Regions from separate parts of the Brevibacillus sp. FIR094 genome, predicted to be linked through region 1. Evidence: riboswitches for the same ligand, from Rfam matches in the RefSeq annotation. Region 1 holds a riboswitch; the other holds the start of a gene.
The links. Region 1 has a riboswitch for S-adenosylmethionine ahead of ACQ5DJ_RS29420 (homoserine dehydrogenase). Riboswitches for the same ligand answer to the same signal wherever they lie in the genome.
Positions count from the first base shown of each region.

Region 2: another riboswitch for S-adenosylmethionine. It lies ahead of ACQ5DJ_RS00440 (sugar ABC transporter substrate-binding protein); the one in region 1 lies ahead of ACQ5DJ_RS29420 (homoserine dehydrogenase).

Region 1 is NZ_JBEAES010000066.1:2,105-10,321, forward strand. It holds gene ACQ5DJ_RS29415 (CapA family protein) at 1-275, shown strand, start outside; gene ACQ5DJ_RS29420 (homoserine dehydrogenase) at 338-1,603, opposite strand; SAM riboswitch class I at 1,690-1,801, opposite strand; SAM riboswitch class I at 1,868-1,974, opposite strand; gene ACQ5DJ_RS29425 (hypothetical protein) at 2,069-2,203, opposite strand; cobalamin riboswitch at 2,363-2,568, opposite strand; gene ACQ5DJ_RS29430 (DinB family protein) at 2,612-3,127, opposite strand; gene ACQ5DJ_RS29435 (cyclase family protein) at 3,225-3,848, opposite strand; gene ACQ5DJ_RS29440 (Gfo/Idh/MocA family protein) at 3,870-4,859, opposite strand; gene zwf (glucose-6-phosphate dehydrogenase) at 4,885-6,384, opposite strand; gene kynB (arylformamidase) at 6,482-7,102, opposite strand; gene ACQ5DJ_RS29455 (ATP-binding protein) at 7,240-8,217, opposite strand, start outside.
Region 2 is NZ_JBEAES010000001.1:82,375-90,591, reverse strand. It holds gene ACQ5DJ_RS00455 (hypothetical protein) at 1-576, shown strand, start outside; gene ACQ5DJ_RS00450 (DUF421 domain-containing protein) at 666-1,385, shown strand; gene ACQ5DJ_RS00445 (ATP-binding protein) at 1,434-2,687, opposite strand; SAM riboswitch class I at 2,889-3,008, shown strand; gene ACQ5DJ_RS00440 (sugar ABC transporter substrate-binding protein) at 3,105-4,124, shown strand; gene ACQ5DJ_RS00435 (sugar ABC transporter ATP-binding protein) at 4,219-5,709, shown strand; gene ACQ5DJ_RS00430 (ABC transporter permease) at 5,711-6,709, shown strand; gene ACQ5DJ_RS00425 (glycerate kinase family protein) at 6,854-8,038, shown strand; gene ACQ5DJ_RS00420 (SLC13 family permease) at 8,095-8,217, shown strand, end outside.

The DNA.
Region 1 (8,217 bases):
AATGGATTGCGTACAGTCTGGGCAATTTCATTTTCACACGGTCAAGCGAACCCAAGACTTGGGAAACGATGGTCCTGCAAGCAAACTGTACGAAAAGCGGCGATTGTGAGTTGACGATGCTTCCGTTTCACGCAGAATTGGGACAAGCTGTACCCATGAATGAAAGCAACGGCGCTGCCCTGCTAAAACGTATTGAATCTATTTCCGAGAGTGTCGACATACAAAGTGACGGGCGTATACAGCCGCGTGCAAAAGCGGTGGAGACTGCCCCCTGACAAAAGAAGCCGTGTTTCCAGGTAACTAGAAATACGGCTTTTCTTCTTGTTATTCCTATTACTTATGCAGATTCGATAATAGGGAAGCGGCGCACTTCTAAGCCAAAATCATTTTTCAACAGGGACTCGTGCTCTTCACTGATTCCTGTCACGATCAAACCTGCGCGCAAGACGCCCCCCAAGTCGAATTGGACTTTTAGTTTATGCACGTTCACGCCTGCCTGCTCGAGGAAATGCAAGACAAGATCTGGCGTGGCAGTATGACATGAGCCTTCTAGATAACACAAGACGCGTTCTTCTGAGTCCAAGGTGACTCCAGCTTTGTCAGCCGTTTTTTCTTTCCAAGTAGGATGCGGTGTGAATGGCTGTGTCAATAAATAGGCCAAATCCTCCACGACTGCACTTGCTGTAGGTAGCTCGCCTGCCCCTCTTCCTGTAAACAACAAGTCTCCCACAATGTTGCCGGATAGCTGCACCGCATTAAACGCGTCGTGGATTTGCGCCAACGGGTGGCTCAGCGGAAGCATGGTTGGTTCAACAGATAGGCGAATGCCTTGTTCAGCTTGATAGGCCTGCGCGATCAGCTTGATCCGGTACCCCAGCTCGCTCGCAATCCGAATGTGACCCGCTGACAAATCTGAAATTCCTTTACGAACAACATCCGCTAGCGGTAGCGATTCTCCGTAAACAAGCTGTGCCAGGATGTACAACTTGTACATAGCGTCAAAGCCTTCTACATCCGAACGAGGGTCTGCTTCGGCATAGCCCAACTCCTGCGCTTGCTTGAGAACCTCCTGATAAGAGAGCTGTTCTGCCTCCATTTTCGTCAAAATGAAGTTCGTTGTTCCGTTGAGAATACCGCGAACGCCTTGGATATCGTTCGTGCGAAGGAACTGCCGGAGTACGCTCAAGATCGGGATGCCCCCTGCCACACTCGCTTCATAGGCCAGATGCACTTGATGCTGATTTGCCAAATCGACTAGCTCGGTTCCTTTTTTCGCCAGGAGCTCTTTGTTGGCCGTTACTACATGGCAGCCCTTTTCGATCAAAGCACGAACGTAGTCATAGGTAGGTTCTACACCGCCCATGACCTCCACCACGATATCCACATCGCTTCTCAATACATCCTCAAAGTCAGTTGTCAGTAAAGCCGGGTCAACATGAACCGCCCGCTCTTTTTCCGAGTCACGCACCAAAGCCTTGACGATCTCAATTCGTTTTCCCAGTCGAGAAGAAAGCTTCTCCTGTTGCGAACGGATCGTTTTGATTACGCCTCCACCCACTGTTCCCAATCCCAGTAATCCCACACGTACCACTTCTGCACTCATCCTGACCACCCCATACCCTGAATTTTAGATAAAAAGAAAAGCCATCTTCGATAAGAAGAAGGCTTGTTAGCAGCTAATGCTCCCCCTCCTTATCTCCCAGGACGTATATGTCCTGCAGGAATTGGCACCTTGTCACAAAATATGCGTGACGGTTGCCGGGCTTCATCGGGCCAGTCCCTCCACCTCTCTGGATAAAGAAAATATGAAATTGAAAAAAACCTTCTTCGCTAAGAAGAAGGTTCATCTACTAATGGAGTAACCCGCTTCTTATCTTTCGAGACGAAACGTCTCGCAGGAATTGGCACCTTGTCGCAATATGCAACGGTTGCCGGGCTTCATAGGGCCAGACCCTCCACCTCTCTGGATAAGAACTGTTTATGCTGTTGAGCTTTATTCTAAGAAATTCCAAGGCAAGCGTCAACAAAATTCTTTCTTTTCTGATTGCAAGCTGATTTGACACGACTTTCAGTTGTGGGTGAACAGGCTTTCTACCTCTTCCATACTGCAGCAAGCGCAATGAAACACGCCCTCCCGGCCTTCCTCAGGCAGCTCTTTTTCCTCGACATATCCGCAATATTGGCAAATGAAAAGTTGAATCATCGCACGCCCTCCTCTTCTTTTATCCTGCCCAAAATAAAAAGAGCATTTTCCGCTCGACCGTGACGATCGTTAGAAAATGCCAGAAAAAGAGGGACGTACTTGTCCACGCGCTGTTTTTCGCAAGCCATCTCTAACACCTCCCTATCTCCCGTAGGTCTATCAGTGTTGTCGAAACAGGCAGGTCTCCTGACTATGGGTTCATCGTCTAGCGTCGCCTTCCCCGTCTATTTTGATAGACCAGTGGCTTGTTGGACGCTGACTCCCCTTTTACAGTGGCGGGACCGTGTCGGATTTGCACCGAGCTTCCCTATTATCCTTGTCGCGAATTGGTTACGCCCTAAGGAACCTGTTTCCACCTATGAAATTGTTCTCCCTAGATTTTACCTTATTCTTCCTTATTTTGCGAACTTACCCCAAATACCGCTCTTTCAAAATGGTGCTGTGGTGACCTTCATGTCCTGCAATCACATAAGCCAACGTCCTTGCAGATAGCTTGTTTCCGTTGGCAGTTCCTGTACGCAACCACGCTTCTGGAGAGATTCCTCCGGCTTGCGCGATGGTTGAAGCACGTACAGCCTTATACTCTTCCAATAAATCAGAGAGGTCTCGTAGCTGAAAACACCCGTGTTCGACAAAAGCATTCTCATCAAAACCGACGAGGGGTGTCTGATCTCCTCTCGCGATTCTCAATAAGCGATAGCTCATGATGCGTTCTGTATCGACAAGATGACCCAAAACCTCTTTTACTGTCCATTTGCCTGGTGCATACCGATAATCAATTTGCTCAGGCGCAAGGGACGAAAATAGCGCGACTTGCCTCTCTCCTTGTTGCGTGAGGATCGTTTGCAGATCCCCCTCTGGTAGAAGTCCAATATAATACTCAAAATATGCAGCGTATTCATCGCGCTCTGGTCGTCTGAGCATGTATTTCCCACTCCTCGTTATTCACTTTACCTGCCGCTTAAAACAAGCCCAATACGAACACACCCGCCAGATCTTCACAGGCGGGTGACCTTCACCATCATACGCTATGTAAGCCTTCAAACAATAGGACCCTTGCTGGGGCTGCATCCGTGCCGATCAGCTTAAGTGGTGCAGCTACCAGAAAATACTCGCCTGGCGGGACCTCTGCTAGGCGCAAGCCTTCCACGACAATGACTCCCGCTGCAAACAGCTTTTTATGGGTGGGGTGCCCTTCCTGACTGCGTTCGATCCCAAGTGCATCGGTACCAATACCTCGCACACCCAGCTCGCTTACATATTCTGCACCTTCCTCTGAAAGAAAGATGAATTCAAAAGAGAACGCCTCTTCAAAAGAATTTTTCGTTTTAAACAAGACAAAATCGCCTCGCGCAAGATCGAAGCCCTCCAAATCGGAGCGAGTGATCCTGTCCTCTACCGCTGTGAGATCGAGAACCTTGCAACTGCCCACTAGCTTCTCCAATGAAATACTCTCAAATGTATCGCCGGCATTTACCATGTGCAGGGGAGCATCCACATGGGTACCAGAATGTAGGTCCATGTCGATTCTCGATTCGGTTACATAGCCATTGGTAGCGGTACGTATTTTCGGCTGCTTTTCCGGCTTGTTTTTATACACCGTCATTCCTTCGTACACGGTGGCGGTTACATCATACATTTTCATCCTAAACGCCCTCCCCTTTACTTACCGTTTTTTATGATCCGCAGGAAAAACGATTCCCATCTGTCTTCTTACTTCATCCATGACCTGCATGGTCGTTTTGGAGACATCATGCGAATTCGTTGTAGATTGTCTAGCCCCTATTCTTGCCAAGTGTAGGAACTCCCTAATTTCATAATGCATGGTCTTCGGGGTCTGCGGTCTTGTCACTTGCTCAATTCGTCCGTCTCTGTAACGAATGTCCACTTCTTTGAGATGGTTGATTCGATCGATCACCATTGTGGCGTCCTCCCCTTGGATTTCTGCTGGCTGATAGGAGGTCGTAATTTTCGAAAAGCTAATGATTGCATCCATCTCTCGATACTTCAAAAGAATGCTACCTTCTCCGTCTACTCCAGAATCAAGCACAATTCCTTCTGCTTTGATGTCGTCTGGTCTGCCAAAAAGAATGAGTAACGGATAAAGGCAATAGATACCGATATCCATCAAGGCTCCGTTTGAAAAAGCGGGATCAAAAGCACGTAAAACCTTCCCTTCGCGATAGGCGTCATAGCGCGAAGAATATTGGCAATTGCTAGCAATAAAACGTCGTACCTTTCCCAGCTTGTGCAGGTTGTCTTGTATCGCAAAAAAATTGGGTAACAGTGTAGATTTGACAGCCTCCATGAGTAAAACGTTATTTCTTTTCGCTGCTTCGATCATTTCTTCTACCTCAATCGCATTGGAAGCCAGTGGCTTTTCACACAATACGTGTAGCCCCGCGTCCATGCACTGGATCGCTTGTTCCGCGTGGCAGGAATTGGGGCTCGCAATATAGACCGCGTCCATATTTTTGCTTGCAGTCATTTCTTCTAGGCTGTTATAGGCGAATGGAGCATGGTACTTGTCAGCGAATTCCTTGGCGCGTTCGATGGTACGTGAATAAACAGCCTGAAGAGAAAATCCTTCTACTTCTTGACCAGCCTGGATAAATTCCTCGGTGATCCAGTTCGTTCCGATTACGCCAAATCGCATCTCATCCGCTCCCTTTTCTTTTGGTCTATCTTGTTGCAGTGACCGGCACTCGTTCTTCGCCCTTATCCAACCACCACACAAATCCGTCCGCATCAAGCAATTGCTCTGCGGCCTTCGGTCCGAATGAGCCAGCTTCGTACGTAAAGAGCGGCACCAAATTTTCAGCGAAGGCTTCCAAAATCGGTGTCACCCATTCCCACGACAGCCGAACCTCATCCCAATGCGCAAAGTAGGTAGAATCCCCTCGGAGTGCATCGAACAAGAGTAGCTCGTACGCTTCTGGCACGTCTTTCGTCCCCGCACTGAAATCTACCGTCACCGGCTCAATCTTACCGCTATTTGTCGGATTCTTACTATTTACCTGCAAGGCAATACCTTCGTTTGGATTCACGCTGATGATCAACAAATTAGGCGATGTCGTTTCATTTTGCTCCTGATAAAGCTTTTCGTGCGGATTTTTGAACTCAATGACGATCCTGGTTGATTTCTCTTGCAGTCTTTTTCCCGTGCGAATATAAAAAGGTACTCCTTGCCAAAACGGGTCATCAATCCAGACACGAGTGGCAATATACGTTTCTGTCATCGAAACTGGATCGACACCAGGCTCGTCCCTGTAGCCAGCCACAGGCGTTCCTTGAATATGTCCTGCGCTATACTGACCACGAATAACATGGGTGCGGACTTCATCTTTCTTCATCGGACGCACGGCGGCCATTACCTTGCGCTTTTCTTCGCGGATATGGGCGGACGTGATTCGCTTTGGAAGTTGCATGGCGATGATCATGAGCATTTGCAGCATGTGATTTTGGAGCATGTCACGCAGTGCTCCGGCTGGCTCGTAATATCCAGCCCGATCCTCGACGCCAACCGTTTCATTCGCCGTAATTTGCACATTGGCGATGTACTGATTGTTCCAGAGAGCCTGAAAGACCGGATTCGCAAATTCGAGAGCCTCGAGGTTTTGAACCATCGGTTTTCCCAAGTAATGGTCAATGCGATATATTTCTTCTTCCAAAAATGCTTTCCCCAGCTTTTCATTCAATTCTTCGGCAGATTGCAAATCATGTCCAAATGGCTTTTCAATGATCAGACGCTTCCAGCCTGTCGTTGAGCCTAGTCCGCTGGCCTTGACATTGGTTGCAATTCCCTCGAAAAATTGCGGGGCTACTGACAAGTAAAACATCCGGTTTTGCGGGATCTGTAGCTCTCGCTCTCTTTGCAGGACCAGATCATGTAGCGTTACATAAGCACGCGGTTCCATGACATCTACTTCCGCATAGCGACAAGCAGACAAGAAAGCGTCTAGCTCGTGGGAATCAATCTCAGCTCGACGGGAAAACTCATGGACAGACTGGCGAACAGATTCCTGAAATTGGTCATCAGACCAGGCCCTTCTCCCTACACCAATAATCGAAAAGGCGGCAGGCAACTTTTGATCTACATATAAGTTAAAAAGCGCGGGGAAAATTTTGCGTTTTGCTAAATCTCCTGTTGCACCAAAAAGGACAAAGGTCATCGCTTCCATCTACTTTTTCATTCCCTTCATACGTACGCCGTGATGATGGTTTTTGTAGTTACACTGTTATTATTCGAGAAAATCACAGCTTTATCAATACGCAGCCTCACGAACGACGCAAAATAGCACGTACTGGACTTCCATCTGCTTCCATCAAAAGCAGCGGCAGTGCGATCAGTTCGTAATCACCTGGTTCCACATGATCGAGCAGAAGCCCCTCCAAAATATGAATGTCATGCTGGTGAAGCCCATGATGAGCAGCCAGTTCCTTGCTGTCCAACGGATCGACAGATGGGACATCCACTCCAATCAGCCGAATACCTTTTTGGGCGAGAAATACTGGCAAGTCCGCTCGCAGATGACAGATCGTTGACGGAAACTGATTGGGGTCACTCCAAGATAATGTTTTGAGCAGCAAGCGTTCCACCCCCTCCAGATCTACCTGGGCAAAATCTTCTGGGCCAATGCTGGAACGTCCAGTAAGCTCTACAACTCTTGCCTCTCCGATATACAAGTCCAAAGGCAATTCAGCTATTTTTCGGCCATCGTCATCGAAGTGGAACGGAGCATCCACATGGGTGCCTGTGTGAATACTCATGGTTACTTTACCGACATTGACTGAGCCACTCTCCGCTTTGGGCCAGCTTACGACATAGTGAAAGGGAGTGTCCCCTGGCCAGGTCGGCATGCCTGCCATGAGCGGACGGGAAATATCTATTATTTTCATCGCGTATCCTCCACCTTCCAGCATCTGTTCGCGCCTATACTCAGCGTACAAAAAAGACTATATTGAGTCAATATTCTAACATTTGTACCAAAAAAAGACCGCAGCTTAATAGCGAGCCAACAGTCTTTTCCTTGATTTCAGATTCTACTGTGAAGAGACAGGTAGTCCCACACTTCATCATAGATTCCGTTGTAATCTACTTGTTTCAAATGTTCTTTCAAAGTCCTCAACCACTCAATGGTTGTGGGATAGGTTGCTGCAATGGCCTCACGTAGATCGCTCATTTGAATCGGGCGATCTACCCCTTTTGTTACGATATCATGCCATACCTGCTCAGTCGCGAGCTCCACTACATACTCGATGTCTGCCCCCGAATAAAACTCTGTCCATCCTCCTAATTGCTCATAATCGAGCATCTCAGAAGGACGGCCCTCCAGTTTTAAGCGAAAAATATCCTCCCGTGCTTTCCGATCTGGCGGTCCGACAAAAATCCAGTGATCAAAACCAGCCGCTCGGAGCATGGAAGGCTCCAATTCCCATGGAACGTTGGTTGCGCCCATCAGGACGAATCGTTCGTCATACTCGCCTGCCGCTGCTACCTGCTGAAGCCATTTGGTATCGAACACTGGCCTATTCTTATAGGAGTAGGCATGCTCTTCGTAATGACTGGAAGCGTCCAGTTCATCTAAAAAGAACAGAACAGGTTTATTGGCAGGAGCTGTTGCCAGCAAGTCATGAATGTTGAGCGGGCTGTTCGATGACGTATACATATTTCGACCGCCTGTGATCTCCATGGATACCAATTGAGCTTTGCATTCTTCTGCGGTTGCTTGTGCTAACAAAGATTTTCCGCACCCCGATGGTCCATAGAGTAAAATGGTACTTTTCTTTTGAGGCAACCGTTGCGAAATAGGATGTAGGAGTCTTTGAAAAATTGCCTCTTTTACTCGTCCAAGCCCGCCGACCATTCCAAAACCCGCCGTTTTCTCAACGAGTTGAACCGATTTCGCGGTGGTCTTCCCTTTGCCCCCTTCGATGACGCGTATCTTAGTTGGAAACATCGTATATGTAGTGGAATCCTTCTGATGGATCCCTTTTAACGTCCGCGAATAGGG
Region 2 (8,217 bases), on a different contig from region 1:
GCTTATATGATGGGAGACAACGAACGGGAATACGTTGCCAAAAAAGGTCAGCGAATTATGCAGCTGACTACCGTTGATAGTCGGGCGACAGCGTTCAAGATTTCTTATCCTGAGCTTAGAGAAGGTGATACGACACTCACCGTCGCAGAATTGCAGGAGCGTGCAATCTTGTTTTTGGAGCCGTATTTGGATACGCGGGTGAAGTCTGTTCGGATGCAGGAGCAAATTTACGTGATGGGTAGACAGGTTGAACTGAACTTTGTCCGGGAAGTAAACGGCGTATTGGTGCGAGATCAGTATTATAAGGTCACGCTCGACGGGCAGACAGGAGAAATTATCGGGATAAATTTGACATTCCCGCATGAGCAGGAGAGCTTCGCAGATGCGTCCAAGGTGATTTCAGCAGAAGAGGCGTCGCAGGTTTATCTCCAACATAATCCGCTCAGTGCCCGCTATCTATTCCCGCTTGAAAACAATAGGATTCAAGAGCAACCGGTCTTGGTCTATTCGGCAGAAATACTGAAGAGCAATGGGGATGTGGATGCCATTACGGGAGAATGGCTGTCATACGAATAAAGAGAGACACCAGGGGAGACTCCTGGTGTTTTGTTTTGCATAATGCCTTCCCAGAAATTGCATAGTAAAGAATGAGGGGAGGGACAAATGTGGAAGGATTCGGAGAAAGCATGGTCGTCATCGGGCGTGTCTGTACGATTATTCCTTTATTACTGCTGGTCACCTTGTTCATGGGCAAGCGCTCGATTGGGGAGCTGCCTGTTTTTGACTTTATCATCATTATTACATTGGGATCAGTGGCAGGGGCTGACATTGCAGAGCCGGATGTCCGTCACATATCGATCGCATTGGCGATTGTGACGTTGGGTATCTTGCAACGAGTCGTATCGCAGTTGTCCATTGTCTTTCGCTGGTTTGGCAGAATGGTTACATTTGAACCGACCGTCATTTTCTACAACGGAGCTTTTCATGTCAAAAACTTGAAAAAAATCCGCTACTCGCTCGATAATGTCCTTCATATGCTTCGTGAAAAAGACATTTTTGACCTGGCAGAGATTGATTTGGCCATTATCGAGGCGAACGGTCGGTTGACTGTGCTCAAAAAAGTTGAGCAGCAGTTCGTAACGAAACAGGATGTAAACATCCAGACTTCCTCTTCGGGAATGTCGTTGCCTGTCATTGTGGAAGGCAAGATTTATCCGGATGTGCTGTCATACCGGAACCGTGATGAGCAATGGCTTGTGCACGAATTGAAGAAAAAGGGGATCGCGTCCGAACAAGTCTTTCTCGCAACGATCAATCGCAAAAATGAATTGCAGTTCTCCTTGAAAAACGAAAAAGAACCACAAGTACCTCCGTTGCATCATTAGCTATCGAAATGGAAAAAGGCACAGTCCCTCTGCAAAAACTGCAAGAAGTTACTGTGCCTTATACGGGAGCATAATGGTGAACTTGGTTCCTACTCGTGGTTTGCTTGATACATTGACAGTTCCGCCAATCGCATGAATGACATGATAGGAATACGTCAATCCAAGACCGGTTCCAGTTGTTTTCGTAGAAAAATAAATCGTTCCGAGACGGCTGATCTGTCCTGCATCCATGCCGACACCGTTATCTTTGATGACCAACAGTGCTTTGTTTCGCTCGATGAGCAAGTCCAGGGAGACTTTTCCGTCCGAAATATCCGAGCATGCCTCGATGGCATTTTTGATGAAATTCACCAACACTTGCTTGAACTCGTCTGGATTGGCCTTGATCGTCACAGGTCTCTCAAAGTCTTGCAGCGTAAGCTCCACGTTATGCATATTAGCAAAGGGGAGCATCACTTCGCGGATGGCATGCAGATGCTCGCTAACATTAATGATTTCATGCCGTTCCTTGAGCGGCTTGGAAATCGCAAGGTATTCGGTCAAAATGGCTTCTGTCCGTTGGACTTCGTCGAGACTGATGCGTATGTATTGATCGGTTTTTACCAAATTCTCCGGGGATTCCTGTATTAATTTCAAGAAGCCTTTGACAGCTGTCAGCGGATTGCGAACCTCGTGTGCGAGCGATGCAGCAACATGGCTCATCGTCTGGATTTTTTCGTTTTGCGCGTGGCGAATAAACAGCTCCTTATCCGAAACGCATTTGCTGAAAAGCGACATTAATAACCAGAGGCCGAAAAAGTTCTGAATAGGAATCACTATGGTGTAGTAAACGAGGTGTTGAGTTACATACGTGGGAAAAAAGTAATAAGTAGTCCCTAAAGCAACCGTAGAAAAAATCGCACTCGTCATAAAAAGATACAGTGTTTTTCGATAACTGGCTTTGTAGTGTCGATATAAAAAGAGTGACAAGACAAAATTGACTGTAAGGATCAGCAGCGCAACCCATGTTCCTTCTCCACCCAAATAGTACCGATAAACCAAGGCTTCAATCAAAAGGAGCAAGGCAATCTCGATTCCGCCATAAACCAGTCCGAAAAGAATGATGACATGTCGGATATCAAAAAACATGCCATTCGTGACACTCGGGGCGAAGGTCATCGCGAGAAACATGCAGGCTGAGCTAATGATGACAATAAAGGAACGGCTGTAGTTCCTCATTTTGTCACGGTAATAGATGTTGAAAAACACAAACGGGATAATGGCGAAAAACCATTGAAGTATAACTTCTTTTAATAGACTCATGTAGCATCCCCATCGCAAATATTTGCTAGGCTTGTATCAATCTACGATAATTCGACAAGACACAACAAAATCCCTCTTGTTGTACACAAGAAACTGGAATATTTATCAAGAAAATTCTTTCGGTAAACCTAGTTGACAGATAGGTAATTGCCAGATTATATTCTGTATATACTTATACAAACGTTTTGAAAATAGAAACTACTCTTATCAAGAGAAGGCTGAGGGAATGGCCCTATGAAGCCCGGCAACCTAGCACGAGAGATTGTGTTCTTTCGAGCCAAGGTGCTAACTCCAACAGGTAGAATACCTGACAGATAAGAGGCGAGAATCTTGTCGATTTTTGTCCTCTTTCTCTGTGAAAGAGGATTTTTTGCATGTATCATCTGTTTTCAAAGAGAAAAAGGGGGAACATTTGCGATGAAAAAGAAACTGGGATTACTGACTTCACTTGTTGTGGCTGCGTCCGTACTCGTTACAGCATGCGGCGGAGGAACAAGCACCGGAACCGGTAGCACGAACAAGCCGGGTGGAGAGAACGCGAAGAGAATCGCATTAATCATGCGTCAAAACGTAGGGACGTTCTCCGCTCAATACATTAATGGCGTGAAGACAGAGGTGGAGAAAAACGGCGGTGAGTTGACCGTATTCAACGCAGATACCGATCTGGCAAAAATGGCGTCCAACCTCGATGCGGCTGTGAACCAAAAGTTTGATGGCATTCTGATCGACCATGGAACGGCAGAAGCGTTGCAGCAGGGCACGCAAAAGGCCGTGGATAAAAAAATCCCGGTCGTCCTGTTTGATACAGACATCAACATTCCGGGTGTGCCAGTTGTGGCGCAGGATGACAACAAGTTGGCAGAGCTGAGCCTAGAGAAGCTGGCGGCAGATACAAATGGCAAAGGCAACATCGTAAAAATTTGGGTAGCTGGCTTTGCGCCTATGGAAAAACGCCAAGTGACGTATGAAGCTTTCCAGAAGAAATACCCGGACTTGAAAGAGATTGCGGCATTCGGTTCTGCTACCAACAATACGGCACTCGATACACAAACGCAGATGGAAGCGATCTTGAAAAAGTATCCCAACAAAGGCGACATCACAGCAGTATGGGCAGCTTGGGATGAATTTGCCAAAGGGGCGACACGTGCTATCCAGCAAGCAGGTCGTACGGAAATCAAAGTATACTCCATCGATTTGAGCGATGAGGATCTGCAAATGATCCAGGCGGAAAACTCTCCGTGGACAGCGACGGCAGCAGTAGACCCATCCAATATCGGACGCATTCATGCCCAAACCGTGTTCCAAAAAATCAAAGGCGAGCAAGTGCCAGACAACGTGAAGCTGAATCCAGTGCTGGTGAAACAGGAAGACCTGCCGAAGGATAAGAAAGTAACGATGGGCGACCTGTCCCAATACGTACAAGATTGGGGCAAGTAAGAACCAAATTGGCTTTTCCCGTTGATCTGTATCCCGTCAACGGGATTTTTCCTTATAGGGGTTGGAATACGCAGGTAAACAGGAGGTGTGAAAAATGTCCACATTGCAGATGAAAGGGATGGCGAAGCAGTTTTCTGGGGTTCCTGCCCTGCGATCCGTCGATTTTGAGGTGCGCGCTGGAGAGGTTCATGCACTCCTCGGTGCCAATGGCGCGGGAAAGAGTACCCTGATGAAAATTCTCACGGGAGCATACCAGGCAGATGGCGGTGCGATCACCATCGATGGACAGGCCGTGTCGATTCAATCTCCGCAGGACGCCAAAGCACAGGGCATTCAATGTGTCTATCAGGAAGTGGACACCGCCTTGATCCCGTATTTGAGCGTTGCCGAAAACATATTGACGGGCCAGCTCGTCCAGGCGAAAACCAAGGGACTGATCAACTGGCAGAGCCTGTACAACGAATCGAAGCAGATTTTACAAAACCTCGGCTTCTCCATTCCAGTGAAGATGCTCGTCGAAGAATGTACGCTGTCGGAAAAACAATTGATTTTGATAGCACGGGCTACCGTTCAAAAGGCGAAGTACGTCATTTTCGATGAACCGACAGCGCCGTTGAGCACGAAGGAGAGCGAGCGGCTGTTTCAAATCATTGCGCAGTTGAAAAAAGCTGGAGTCGGGATCATTTATATCTCCCACAGGTTGCCGGAAATCTTTGAAATCTGTGATCGGATCACCATCATGCGCGATGGACAGCATGTTGTGACCACAGACACGGCGAAGACTAACATGGATGAAGTGATTGCGAACATGCTGGGCAAAAGCTTTGACGAGGAGTTCCCGAAGCTGGAAGTGCCGATTGGCGAAACGATTTTTGAGGCGTCAGGCGTGGCTGGTGGCAAAGTACGCGGAGTCGACCTGGAGGTTCACGAGGGAGAGATTGTGGGTGTCGTTGGTCTGGTTGGGGCAGGGAAGACTGAGCTCGCCCGATTGCTCTTCGGTGCGGATGAGGCAAAAGCCGGTGCCATTCGATTGCACGGAACACGTATCCAACTGCGCTCGCCAAAAGACGCCGTCGATGCAGGAATCGTACTCGTCCCGGAGGAAAGGCGCAAAGAAGGAATTTTCGTAGAAGAGTCCGTGCAGAACAACCTGTCTGTCGCCTCGTTGAAAAAGAAGTCCTGGCTCGGTTTTATCAAAAGAGGGGCGGAAGCGGCTAACGCAAGAGAGCTCGTGCAGCGCCTTGGTGTAAAAACAGCCGATATCAAGCAGCTGGTCGGTTTCCTCAGTGGCGGAAACCAGCAAAAAGTGGCTATCGGCAAATGGCTGGATACAAACGCTCACCTCTTTATGTTTGACGAGCCGACAAAAGGGGTGGATATCGGTGCGAAAAGCGATATTTACCGCGTGATCGGAAATCTTGCCGAGCAGAAAAAGGGTGTCCTGTATTTCTCCTGTGAGTTTCAGGAAGTCATCGGGATCGCAGACCGAATTCTCGTCATGTTCGAGGGCAAGATCGTGAAGGAATTGAGTCGCGAGGAAGCAACACAAGAGCTGATTATGTACTACGCAAGCGGAGGTGAGTAACGTGGCAGATAAAAAGTTTAGCTTATTTGATTTTGTTTACAAATACGGTACGGTTGCAGTTATCGTTATTGTCATGTTGTTATTCAGTTTGACCAACCCGTATTTCTTCACGTACGACAACTTGACGGACATTCTTCGTTCCATCTCGATTGTGACATTTGTCGCGATTGGCGTTACGTTCTCGCTGATTGTCGGAGGCTTTGACTTGTCCGTAGGATCGACGGTTTCATTGACCACAGTCGTTTCTGCTTCGATGATGGTTTGGTACGAACAAGGAGTTTTCACGACACTGGTTGTTCCGATTGTACTTAGCTTGCTCGTCGGGCTGGTCAACGCCTTCCTGGTCGTGAAAATCCGCATCCCTGATTTGCTGGCTACTCTGGCGATGCTTTACATCGTCAACGGCATTCATATGACGTATTCCCAAGGCTACTCGATCTACGCAAACATGCCGATGCAGGACGGCTCACAGGCTCCGGGAAAATTCCAGGAATGGTTCCTCTGGCTGGGCCAAGGAGAAATTCTTTCCGTACCGGTTCCCGTTATCCTGACCTTTTTACTTGTCGCGATCACGCATGTGTACTTGACCTATACGAGACAGGGACGGATGCTGTACATGACAGGCGGCAATTTGGAAGCAGCCCGTCTGTCGGGGATTCCTGTGAATCGCTATCGTACCTTGGCTTATGTGCTCTCCGCTCTTTTTGCAGGCTTGGGCGGGATGCTCTTGGCAGCGCGGATCGGTACCGGGCAGGTGAGTAGTGGTGGCTCCATGCTAATGGATGCAGTAGCGGCTGCTTTCGTAGGCTTCTCCGTATTCGGTGCAGGAAAGCCAAACGTATTCGGTACATTTGTGGGAGCCATCCTGATCGGAGTGCTGCTCAACGGCATGACAATGCTCAATCTACCGTATTACGCTTACGATATTATTAAGGGAGCGGTTTTGGCGCTGGCCCTAGCTGTGACCTATTATCAACTGCGCAGAAAGCGAAACGCTTAGAATCGTAACGTTCTTCTTGCTTTTCTCTCATCAATTTCTCATCTTCCTATTATTCCCTTCTCTTTTTTGAAGCTTAGTATTGGTCTTACTCAAGTGAGACAAATGCAAAAGCAAATTCAAATAAAGAGAAGGGATGTTGTTTTTATGCGTATACTCGTTGTGCCTTCGGGCTTTAAGGAAAGTTTAGATGCCGAGCAAGCAGCGGAGTGCATGAAAGAAGGAATTTTGCGCGTGCTCCCGCTCTCCCAAGTACAGACACTGCCGATGGTAGACGGAGGAGAAGGCTTTACAAAAGCGATTGTGAAAATTGCGAATGGATCGATTATCGATAAGGAAGTAACAGGCCCCGTAGGAGAAAAGGTTCCTTCCCATTTCGGGATATTCGGATCAAAGACAACAGGTCAAACGGCTGTGATTGAGATGGCGGCAGCAGCGGGACTGCGACTGGTTCCAAGAAGCTTGCGTGATCCGCGCAAAACGACGACTCATGGCGTCGGTGAATTGATCAAAGAGGCGCTGGACATGGGGGCAGAACGTATTTTGCTAGGCTGCGGCGATTCCGGTACTTCCGATGGCGGGGCAGGCATGGCGCAAGCACTTGGTGCGAAATTTTTGGATGCAAGCGGTCAAGAAATCCATATTGAAGGCGGAATCTCACTAGCAAAAGTAACGAAAATCGATGTTTCTGGCATAGACAAAAGACTCAAGCAGGTGCAAATCGATGTGGCTTGCAACTGGTTTAACAAGCTGTGTGGGGAAAACGGAGTCGCTCGCGTGTTTGGCCCGCAAAAGGGAGCGACGCCTGAGCAGGTCGTTGAGCTGGAAGAAGCACTCGAACAATTCGCGGCTATCATCGAGCGGGATTTCGGTATCGACGTCAGAGAAATGCCGGGCAGTGGCGCATCGGGGGGCTTGGGAGCTGGACTGCATGCACTGACTGGTGCGAATCTGTATCCACGCTACGACATCATCATGAAGTACATTGATTTGGATCGAATGCTTCAAGAGACAGACCTTGTGTTTACGGCGGAAGGCAGCATTGATTTTCAAACACCGCGAGGAAAAATTCCAGTGGAAGTGGCCAAGCGGGCGAAGAAGCATGCCCTGCCGGTAGTGGCTTTGGTGGGGACTGTTGGCAAAGGTGCCCGACTCAATTATGAGCACGGAATTGATGCGTACACGAGTATTTTGCCGATGCCGTCAACGTTGGAGGAAGCGTTCACGCATGCGCAGAAATGGCTGACTGATTGCTCGGAAAGCTCCATGAGAACCATTATGGTGGGCCTGCAGCTCGCAAATCGTTTAATGGCGAAGGAGCAAGTATCGTGATTGCACAGACTGTTGCTAAGGAAAGACCTGCCTGGGTCCTTCCGATTGTCCTAATTATGTTCGTTGAATTACTGCTCATGCTGCCGTCTTCCCTGACATTTGAAGCCAAATGGAGCTTGTTTTGCTTCTGTGTCGCTGTGATCCTGTGGACGACAACCTCGCTAAACTCCGCCTATGTA